Regions from separate parts of the Erwinia sp. PME.40.26/001 genome, predicted to be linked through region 2. Evidence: predicted binding sites of a transcription regulator. Region 2 holds the regulator's gene; each other region holds the start of a gene.
The links. The regulator ArgR, encoded in region 2, controls arginine synthesis, uptake and breakdown. The targets are predictions, from matches to a motif close to ANTGAATAAAAATACANT.
Positions count from the first base shown of each region.

Region 1: the regulator ArgR is predicted to act here: its motif matches at 1,942-1,959, upstream of argA (amino-acid N-acetyltransferase).
Region 3: the regulator ArgR is predicted to act here: its motif matches at 1,658-1,675, upstream of argE (acetylornithine deacetylase).

Region 1 covers NZ_JBVHNP010000002.1:521,521-524,936, forward strand. The annotation lists gene recD (exodeoxyribonuclease V subunit alpha) at 1-480, shown strand, start outside; gene argA (amino-acid N-acetyltransferase) at 554-1,909, opposite strand; gene amiC (N-acetylmuramoyl-L-alanine amidase AmiC) at 2,141-3,388, shown strand.
Region 2 covers NZ_JBVHNP010000002.1:34,392-37,807, reverse strand. The annotation lists gene mdh (malate dehydrogenase) at 1-642, opposite strand, end outside; gene argR (transcriptional regulator ArgR) at 959-1,429, shown strand; gene yhcN (peroxide/acid stress response protein YhcN) at 1,856-2,119, shown strand; gene yhcN (peroxide/acid stress response protein YhcN) at 2,237-2,506, shown strand; gene yhcN (peroxide/acid stress response protein YhcN) at 2,599-2,862, shown strand; gene ACZ3HG_RS07675 (barstar family protein) at 2,945-3,214, opposite strand; gene ACZ3HG_RS07670 (NAD-dependent succinate-semialdehyde dehydrogenase) at 3,252-3,416, opposite strand, start outside.
Region 3 covers NZ_JBVHNP010000009.1:123,951-127,366, forward strand. The annotation lists gene ppc (phosphoenolpyruvate carboxylase) at 1-100, opposite strand, end outside; gene argE (acetylornithine deacetylase) at 459-1,610, opposite strand; gene argB (acetylglutamate kinase) at 1,733-2,509, shown strand; gene ACZ3HG_RS19810 (argininosuccinate synthase) at 2,540-3,416, shown strand, end outside.

The sequences.
Region 1 (3,416 bases), 490 kb from region 2:
GCCGGGCTGAATGACCGTATTGAGCAGTCGCTGCGCCAGGCGGGACTGATCCGCCGTAACATGGCGGTCAATGGAAAATGGTTTGCCGGACGTCCCGTCATGATCGCGCGTAACGATCGGGCGCTTGGCCTGTTTAACGGCGATATCGGCATTGCAATGCCGGACAGCGAGCAGCAGTTGAAAGTGTACTTCCCGCTGCCGGACGGCACGATCAAAGCGGTACAGCCCAGCCGCCTGCCGCCACATGACAGTGCGTGGGCAATGACGGTCCACAAGTCTCAGGGATCGGAGTTTGAACATACGCTGATGGTGCTGCCGAATCAGGTCATGCCGGTGCTGACGCGTGAGCTGGTGTATACCGCCATCACGCGTGCCAAACGGCAGCTAACGCTGTACGCCGATAACGGCGTGTTTAACGCCGCAGTGAAGATGCGCACGCAAAGGCGCAGCGGGCTGGTCGATCGTTTAACGAGGGTGTAGGGACGGCGTGGGGATCCGGCCGGGGCGACCAGAACAGACGGTCACCCCGGGAAGCTGATCGCACTGTGCGCGATTAACTCTGCCGTGTATGTGCGTTGGCTTCCCGCAGGTCGACCATCAGCACTTTGGAACGGCGCTGATAGTTGTACATCTGTTTTTTGCTTTCCGGCAGCAGTTCAATATCTACCGGCACAAAGCCGCGTTCCTGGAACCAGTGAATACTGCGGGTGGTTAGCACAAACAGTTTTTTCAGCCCCATCTGCCGCGCCTGTAACGCTACGCGCTCCAGCAGTGCCTCGCCGCGTGCCGAACTGCGGTAATCCGGGTGGACTGCCACGCAGGCCATTTCACCAATCTGCTCTTCGGGGAACGGATAGAGCGCAGCGCAGCCGATGGTCAGGTTATCGCGTTCAACAATCGTAAACTTATCGATTTCCATTTCCAGCTGCTCGCGTGAGCGACGCACCAGAATGCCCTGCTGCTCCAGCGGGCGGATCAGTTCCAGGATGCCACCAATATCGTTAATCGTGGCACGGCGGATCTGCTCGGCGCTCTCCATCACAATCTGCGTACCGATACCGTCGCGTGAGAACAGCTCCTGTAACAGCGCGCCGTCTTCCTGATAGCTGATCAGATGACTGCGGCGAACGCCGCTGCGGCAGGCTTTAACGGCACCGCGCAGAAAACGCACCGTGCCGGAATGATAATCATCACTGGTTTCCAGTTCTTCGATGCGCTGCTGCGCTTCGTTTGGAAACAGTTCGGACACGATGTCACCTTCGCTGTTTATCACCCCCTGCTCAGAGCAGAAGCCAATCATCTTTTCAGCTTTCAGCTTGATCGCCAGCTGCGTTGCCACCTCTTCCGAGGTCAGGTTGAAACTCTCCCCGGTCACCGAGACGGCAACCGGCCCCATCAGCACGATGGCTCCGCTGTCCAGCTGGCGATGGATCGCCTCTTCATCAATACGACGGATGCGGCCGCTGTGACAGTAGTCTACGCCGTCATCCACGCCCAGCGGCTGCGCAATGATAAAGTTACCGCTCACCACATTAATATGCGCACCCTGCAGCGGCGTATTGTTCAGGCTCATCGACAGGCGGGCCGTGATATCGAGCTGCAAACGGCCAGCTGCCTGCTTTACCAGCTCCAGGGAAGGCGCATCCGTGACGCGGGTGTGCTTATGATAGAGAGGGGCCAGATTGCGCTCTGCAAGACTGGCGTCAATCTGTGGCCGTGCGCCGTACACCACAACCAGGCGGATGCCCAGGCTGTGCAGCAGGCCAATATCGTTAACGATGCTTGAGAAGTTCTCATGCTCGATGGCTTCCCCACCCAGCATAATGACAAACGTTTTACCACGGTGGGCGTTGATATAGGGAACGGTATGACGAAATCCCTGAACCAGCTCGGTACTACGTTCCTTCACGGCAAACCCTCTTTGAATTATTATTCGATAAAAGTGTATTTTTATTCTTTTATCGGGTCAGGTGCAAGCCCCATTTATCCTTACTTATCACCCGCTACCGTATTTCCTGGTGGCTAATGCCCTGCATTTATTCGCTTTTTTGGGGTGACACTGCCGGGTGGATTCGTTAAAGTTTTTGCAAAATTTATCTTATTGGCTTTTTATTAGACACATCACAGCATCAGGAGCGGCATGACCGATTCAACTTCTCTTAACCGGCGGCGGTTAATACAGGGAGCAGGGGCAGCCTGCTTACTCAGCTTCAGCCGTATCGGCTTCGCCGCCAGCAGTCACGTACTGGCTATCCGTCTCTGGCCTTCTTCTACCTACTCACGCCTGACCATTGAGTCAAATACCGCGCTTAAATATAAGCAGTTTGCCCTGAGCAATCCCGAGCGGGTCGTGGTGGATATCGAAAACATCCGGCTAAATGCCGTTCTGAATCGCGTGGGAAATCTGGTGCGATCGGACGACCCTTATATCAAAAATGCCCGCGTCGGCCAGTTTACCCCCAACACCGTCAGGCTGGTGCTGGAACTGAAGCAGAATGTCGCCCCACGCATCTTCACGCTGGCCCCGGTGGCCGGGATCAATAACCGCCTGGTGCTGGATCTCTATCCGGCCATGTCGCAGAAGTACACGGATGATCCGCTGCTGGCATTGCTGGAAGATTACAATCAGGGGGAGCTGGAGCGCAGCCAGCCCGCCGATGCGGCTTTACCGGGTAAGGCCGGCAGGGACAGGCCCATCGTCATTATGATCGACCCCGGCCACGGAGGCGAAGACTCCGGGGCCGTAGGTAAACATAAGACCCGCGAGAAGGATGTGGTGCTGAAGATTGGTCGCCGTCTGAAGGCGCTGATCGACAAGCAGCCGAATATGCGCGCCTATATGACGCGTAATGAAGATGTGTTTATTCCACTGAAAGTGCGGGTGGCTAAGGCGCGGAAGCAGCGGGCCGACCTGTTCGTCTCTATTCACGCGGACGCGTTTACCAGCCGTGCGGCGCGCGGATCGTCGGTGTTTGCGCTGTCGACGAAAGGGGCCACCAGTACCGCTGCCCGTTTTCTGGCAAAGACGCAGAATGAGTCGGATCTGATTGGGGGCGTCAGTATGAGCGGCGACCGTTACCTGGACCACACCATGTTCGATATGGTGCAAAGCCTGACGATCAATGACAGCCTTAAGTTCGGGAAAGAGGTGCTGTCACGGATGGGAAAAATTAATCATCTGCATAAACGCACCGTGGACCAGGCGGGCTTCGCGGTACTGAAAGCACCGGATATTCCGTCGATTCTGGTGGAAACCGCCTTTATCAGTAACATTGAAGAAGAGCGTAAGCTGCGCACTACGCGTTTTCAGCATCAGGTGGCGGATTCGATTCTGGCCGGGATTAAAGCCTACTTTGCCAGCGGCGCACCATTGGCCCCGCATAAATAGTCATTGGGCGGAAGGGATTCCGCTGCAA
Region 2 (3,416 bases):
CACCACTTCAGTACCGGCATTCTGGATACGTTTCGTCAGGTCAGCGGCTTCCTGCTCACTGAACGTTACGCCAGGGATCTGCGACAGCAGTGGCAGAATAGTGACGCCAGAGTGGCCACCGACCACCGGCACATTCAGGTCCTGAGGCTGCTTACCTTTCAGCGCTGCAACAAAGGTATTGGCGCGAATAATGTCCAACGTGGTCACGCCAAACAGTTTATTTTTATCGTAAACGCCCGCTTTTTTCAGCACTTCAGCTGCGATAGCAACGGTAGTATTCACCGGGTTGGTAATGATACCGATCAGCGCTTTCGGGCAGGTTGATGCCACCTGCTCAATCAGATTACGCACAATACCGGCATTAACATTGAAAAGATCTGAACGATCCATTCCGGGTTTACGGGCCACACCGGCAGAAATCAGCACGACGTCAGCGCCCTGCAATGCAGGGGTTGCATCTTCACCGCTGAAACCTTCAATGCTGACTGAGGTAGGGATATGGCTTAAATCCACCGCTACACCTGGGGTCACTGGGGCGATGTCGTACAGAGAGAGTTCTGAGCCAGCCGGAAGCTGAGTTTTAAGCAGGAGGGCAAGAGCCTGACCAATACCACCTGCTGCACCGAGGACTGCAACTTTCATCCTAAACTCCTTATTATATTTTGAATATTACATGTGCCGGGAAATCCATCTACATTTGCATTGTGATGCGGCGTTACATTACACCTTTAGCGCTGATGCGGACAACCTCATCATTATAACAAACTGTTCACATCGTGCGTATTTCAGCACAGTTTCAGCAAATTCTTTTCGGCACGAAAATTTGCTAAACTACCTGCCCGCCGGTAGCGATGCCCCCCTGAATCATTTCTTATTTGCATAAAAATTCATTTAACTGCATAATAATGTCATATCCCGCTGCGGATATCCTTTAATCACTCCCTTTTATCGGTAACCTATGCGTAACCCATCTAAGCAAGAAGAACTGATTAAGGCTTTCAAGGCCTTACTCAAGGAAGAAAAATTCAGCTCGCAGGGCGAGATTGTCAATGCGCTTCAGGAAGACGGCTTCGAGAATATTAATCAGTCGAAAGTCTCCCGAATGCTGACAAAGTTCGGTGCGGTTCGCACCCGCAATGCGAAAATGGAGATGGTTTACTGCCTGCCAGCGGAACTGGGCGTGCCGACCACAACCAGCCCCCTCAAAAATCTGGTACTGGATATCGACCATAATGAGGCGGTAGTAGTGATCCACACCAGCCCGGGAGCCGCACAGCTGATTGCCCGCCTGCTCGATTCACTGGGTAAAGCGGAAGGCATCCTCGGCACCATTGCCGGTGACGACACCATCTTTATTACCCCGGCACGCGCCTTCACGGTGAAGCAGCTGCACGATGCCGTGCTGGTTCTGTTCGAACAAGAGTTATAAGCCACAGACGCAGTTAACCTGCAGGCAATACCTGGTGTCGCGTCATTGTGCGAAAGGCCGTATCTCACCGGCCTTTTCTAATCCCCTACTAAAATCCTGAACAACGATATATTCCACTACCTTTTCCATTCTCAACCTGCCAGTAAGACCCTCTGGATTCATTTCAGCGATGTGATCGGCACCGACTAACAGCACAGATCGCTAATTTCACCCAGCCTGCTGTTTTTACAAGGTTTTAACAGTGAGTGGTTAAACTATACGCATTTTTTATAACGTCTGGTTATTAAAAACCACAAGGCGTAGGAAGAATCCCAACAAAACATTATTAGCATGCTATTAATTTTTTACGTTATTAGATCTATACTTGTTTTCGTGATGCAAATCACAGTATTCAAAAAGATAAAAACAGTTGACGAGGAAATTATCATGAACATTAAAACTATTATTGCCGCATTTGGCGTGTTATCTGCGCTGTCATTTGGTGCTTTTGCCGCTGAATCGGTTAACGCCGAACAGGCTAAAGACCTGCAGTCAATGGGCGTGATCAGCGTCAGTGGCGTTGCCGGTTCTCCCATGGACGTGCGTGAAGCACTGAATAATAAAGCCACAGAGAAAGGCGCAAGCGCTTACCGCGTTATCGAAAACTACGAGAACGGTAATTGGCACGCGACTGCCCTGCTGTACAAATAAGTCAGACAGTTTGCCTGCATCTGAATTAATTAATTAATCAATACGGTAACCCCAAGTATAACAAACGCTTTTTAGCCCTTTCGGTTACCGCGAAACCTACATTCTGGAGTCTTTATCATGAAAACCACATTTACTGTCGCTGCGTTAGGTCTTGCTTCTGTTCTCTCATTCGGTGCCGCTGCCGCAAACCTGGTAACCAATGATCAGGTTGCCAGCCAGAACCTGCAAGCGGTGGGTACCGTGAGCGTGAGCGGTATTGCCGGAACGCCAATGGATATCCGCCATCAGCTTTCTGAAAAAGCCGATCGTCAGGGTGCAACCTCTTATCGCATCATCGAAGCGCGTAACGGCGATAACTATCACGCCACTGCCCAGCTGTATAAATAACACCGTATCGGGTGCCTGAAACGCCCGGCCGTGACATGACTGCGGTCATGATATTGAATCCGCAGGTTGTTGGTCACAATGAGGAGATTAAAATGAAAATGAAAACAACCATCGCTGCATTGGGTCTGCTATCCGTCATCAGCGCTGGCGCATCTGCTGCACAGCTGGTGAACAGCCAGCAGGCTGAAAATCTGCAATCTGCGGGGACAATTACGTTAAGCGGCGTGGCGGGTACGCCATCTGATATCCGTCAGCAGCTGTCAGCGAAGGCTGATAGTGAAGGTGCTCACGCTTATCGCATTATTGAAGCGCGTAATCAGGACAGCTGGCACGCCACTGCCGAGCTCTATAAGTAATTCCTCGTCGACAGCCTGCCCCATCATGGGCAGGCCAGACGAACTTTTTGGCCCCGTTCGCCGGGGCCCTTTTTATTTCTGGTTATCGGACATTAAAGCGCAGCTGACCATCCAGCTCCTCTTCTGCCTCATCAAACAGCAGGATCAACGCACCGTAACGCCGCTTCTGACCACTACCCAGATGAATAAACTCTATTTCCAGTGGCAAAGGTATGCGTGGCTGAATAATGGCATCCCAAAGGCTGTCCAGGTCAGCGATCCCCCCAGCCGTCAGCCCGAATCGTTCGCTGAACTGACGGTAGAAATGGGCCTGATCGACAATTTCGTTAAAATCAAAACACTCTTTTCTCATACTGACTGCTCCGCAGGACACCTCGCCGTTCACCGGGCTAAAGCCCGCCAAGATGCAGGGCTTTCACTTCCATAAACTCGTCCAGTCCCAGCACCGACCCTTCACGTCCCAGCCCCGACTCTTTGACGCCGCCAAACGGGGCCAGCTCGGTAGAGACTGCGCACTCATTGATCCCCACCATACCGCTTTCCAGCGCGGCGGA
Region 3 (3,416 bases), on a different contig from region 2:
GGTCCAGGATGTTCTCTCCCAGTGCATCCTTAATAGTATCCCCGAGCAGTTTGCCGAGCATACTGACATTACTTCGCATTGCGGAATATTGTTCGTTCATATGATCCCTGACACCCTTCTTGTATTTGTAACTATCTTTCACCCCAGTGGGCATAACGTTGTCTTTTATCTAGCCACGTTCGCAACCATTCGTCAATTGACTTAAATACACCACATCGTGACGCTAAATAGCCGGAATTTATGAAATTTAATTACAGCAGAACGAGATAAGTTATTCTTATCATCCGGAATAATTGAAATCAGGGGCAACCCGCTGTTTTTGCAGCCAATTGTCCCTTTTGTGCCTCATTCTTACCCTGGAAAGGTATGGGCCGGGCACCTTTACCCCCGTCACATCGTGATGGGGGTTGACGGGTTTGTCGTCCCCCTGGAACCCGAAGTATTTTGGTTAAACCGACCTAATGATGGCAAAAATGATGCACCACCTGGGCGATCAGTTCGCGGGTCGGTTTAATGAACGCGGTATCAATAAATTCGTCCGGCTGATGCGCCTGATCGATGGAACCCGGGCCTAAAACCAGCGTCGGGCAGATCTGCTGGATGAAGGGGGCCTCGGTGCAGTAATTCACCACCTCTGTTTCTGTCCCCAGCAGTTTTTCTACCACCTGAACCAGCTGATGCTCACGCGGACACTCATAGCCCGGGATCGGCGGGTGCAGCTCACCCACGGTCAGACGGCCCGGCCAGCGCGTACTGACGGGAGCCAGCGCCTCATTCAGCAGACCGTCAAGATCGCTCAACGTCAGGCCCGGCAGTGGGCGGATATCCATATGCAGTTCACAGCAGGCGCAGATCCTGTTGGCTGCGTCGCCGCCGCTGATATGGCCCAAGTTCATCGTTGGGTAGGGGATGGCAAAGCCATCGTGGTGATAGCGTGTTTTCAGCGTATTGCGCAGTTCCATCAACTGGGTGATCGACTCATGCATCAGTTCAATAGCATTGACCCCGCGGCCCGGATCGCTGGAGTGGCCTGACTGACCCTGAATACGGATCACATTAGAAATATGGCCTTTGTGCGCACGTACGGGTTTCAGGGAGGTGGGCTCGCCGATAATCGCACAGTCCGGGCGCAGGCTGGTGGTTTCAGAGAAGAACTTCGCGCCCGCCATGGTGGTTTCTTCATCGGCAGTGGCGAGAATATAAAGCGGTTTTTTCAGCGCTGACACGTCAATATCACGCAGGGTCTCTAAGATGAAGGCGAAGAAGCCTTTCATGTCGGCCGTGCCCAGCCCGTAGAGCTTATTGTCATGCTCACTCAGGGTGAATGGATCGCGCGTCCAGCGGCCATCGTCGAATGGCACGGTGTCGGTATGACCGGCCAGCAGCAGACCGCCTGCACCCTGACCGCTCCTGGCCAGCATATTGAATTTATTGCGCGTGCCGGGTACCGGCTGGACTTCCACGCTGAAGCCGATATCGCGGAACCAGCCTGCCAGTAAATTGATTAAAGTTTCATTGCTCTGGTCGAGCGCACTGTCGGTGGCGCTGATTGATGGCGTTGCAATCAGTTGGCGGTAAATCTCAAGAAAAGGGGGTAATTTTGTCTTCACTGTTGACAGTCCTTGGGTTAGGATAGTATCAATATTCATGCACTAATAGTGAATAAAAATACAATATCGGCGGCCAGATGGAAACCGAAAATTCTATCTATCACAGAGAGCGAGTTGAGTTGATGACCCATCCGTTAATTATCAAGTTAGGCGGTGTGCTGCTGGACAGCGAAGAGGCGCTGGAGCGTCTGTTTACTGCTCTGGCCAGCTACCGTACCACGCATCAGCGCCCGTTGCTGATCGTTCACGGTGGCGGCTGCCTGGTCGATGAACTGATGAGCAAGCTGTCGCTGCCGGTGAAGAAAAAAAACGGACTGCGCGTCACACCCGCCGACCAGATTGACATTATCACCGGGGCCCTGGCGGGTACAGCGAACAAAACCCTGCTGGCCTGGTCAAAAAAACATGGCATTGATGCCGTTGGTCTGTGCCTGGGCGACGGCGGCAGCGTTGATGTGGCGCAGTTTGACGATGAACTGGGCCATGTGGGGCTGGCCACGCCGGGTTCTCCCCACCTGATAAATACGCTGCTGGGTGCGGGCTATCTGCCGGTCGTCAGCTCGATTGGCATCACTGCCGATGGCCTGCTGATGAACGTTAACGCCGACCAGGCCGCGACGGCGCTGGCTGCCACGCTGGGGGCGGACCTGATCCTGCTTTCTGATGTCAGCGGTATTCTGGATGCTGACAAGCAGCGTATTGAAGAGATGACGGCAGAGAAAGCCGAACAGCTGATCGCCGATGGCGTGATCACTGACGGGATGATCGTCAAAGTTAATGCTGCGCTGGAAGCCGCCCGTACGCTGGGCCGCCCGGTGGATATCGCCAGCTGGCGCCATGCCGAACAGCTGCCAACCTTATTTAACGGCGTGTCCATCGGCACCCGTATCCTCGCTTAATTAGTAACGTATTCATTTAAGGAAGAGACAATGCAAGACAAAAGCATCAAGAAAATCGTACTGGCTTACTCTGGCGGTCTGGATACTTCGGCCATCATTCCATGGCTGAAAGAGAACTACGGCGGCTGTGAAGTGGTGGCATTCGTGGCGGATATCGGCCAGGAGCGCGGCGATCTGGAAGGCGTGGAGCAGAAAGCGCTGCAGTCCGGTGCGTCTGAGTGCCATGTGGTGGATCTGCGCGAAGAGTTCATCAGCGAGTACGTTTATCCTGTGCTGCAGACCGGTGCCCTGTACGAAGGGACTTACCTGCTGGGCACCTCAATGGCGCGCCCGATTATTGCTAAAGCGCAGGTTGAGCTGGCGCTGAAAGTGGGCGCAGATGCCCTGTGCCACGGCGCAACCGGTAAAGGCAATGACCAGGTGCGTTTTGAAACCACTTACACTGCGCTGGCCCCACAGTTGAAAGTCGTCGCGCCATGGCGTGAGTGGAACCTGCGTTCCCGTGAAGCCCTGCTGGATTACCTGAAAGAGCGTAATATTCCGACCACCGCGTCGCTGGAAAAAATCTACAGCCGTGATGAAAACGCCTGGCATATTTCTACCGAAGGCGGCGTGCTGGAAAGCCCGTGGAATGCCCCGAACAAAGACTGCTGGGTATGGACTGTGGATCCACTGGAAGCCCCGGATCAGCCTGAGCAGGTAACCGTTACCGTTGAGAAAGGGCGCGTCGTCGCGGTGAACGGCGAAGCGTTAAGCCCGTTTGGCTGCCTGGACAAACTGAATGCCATCGGTGCCCGTCACGGCGTCGGTCGTATCGATATCGTGGAAAACCGTCTGGTGGGCATCAAGTCCCGCGGCTGCTACGAAACCCCTGGCGGTACCATCATGGTGAATGCGCTGCGTGCGG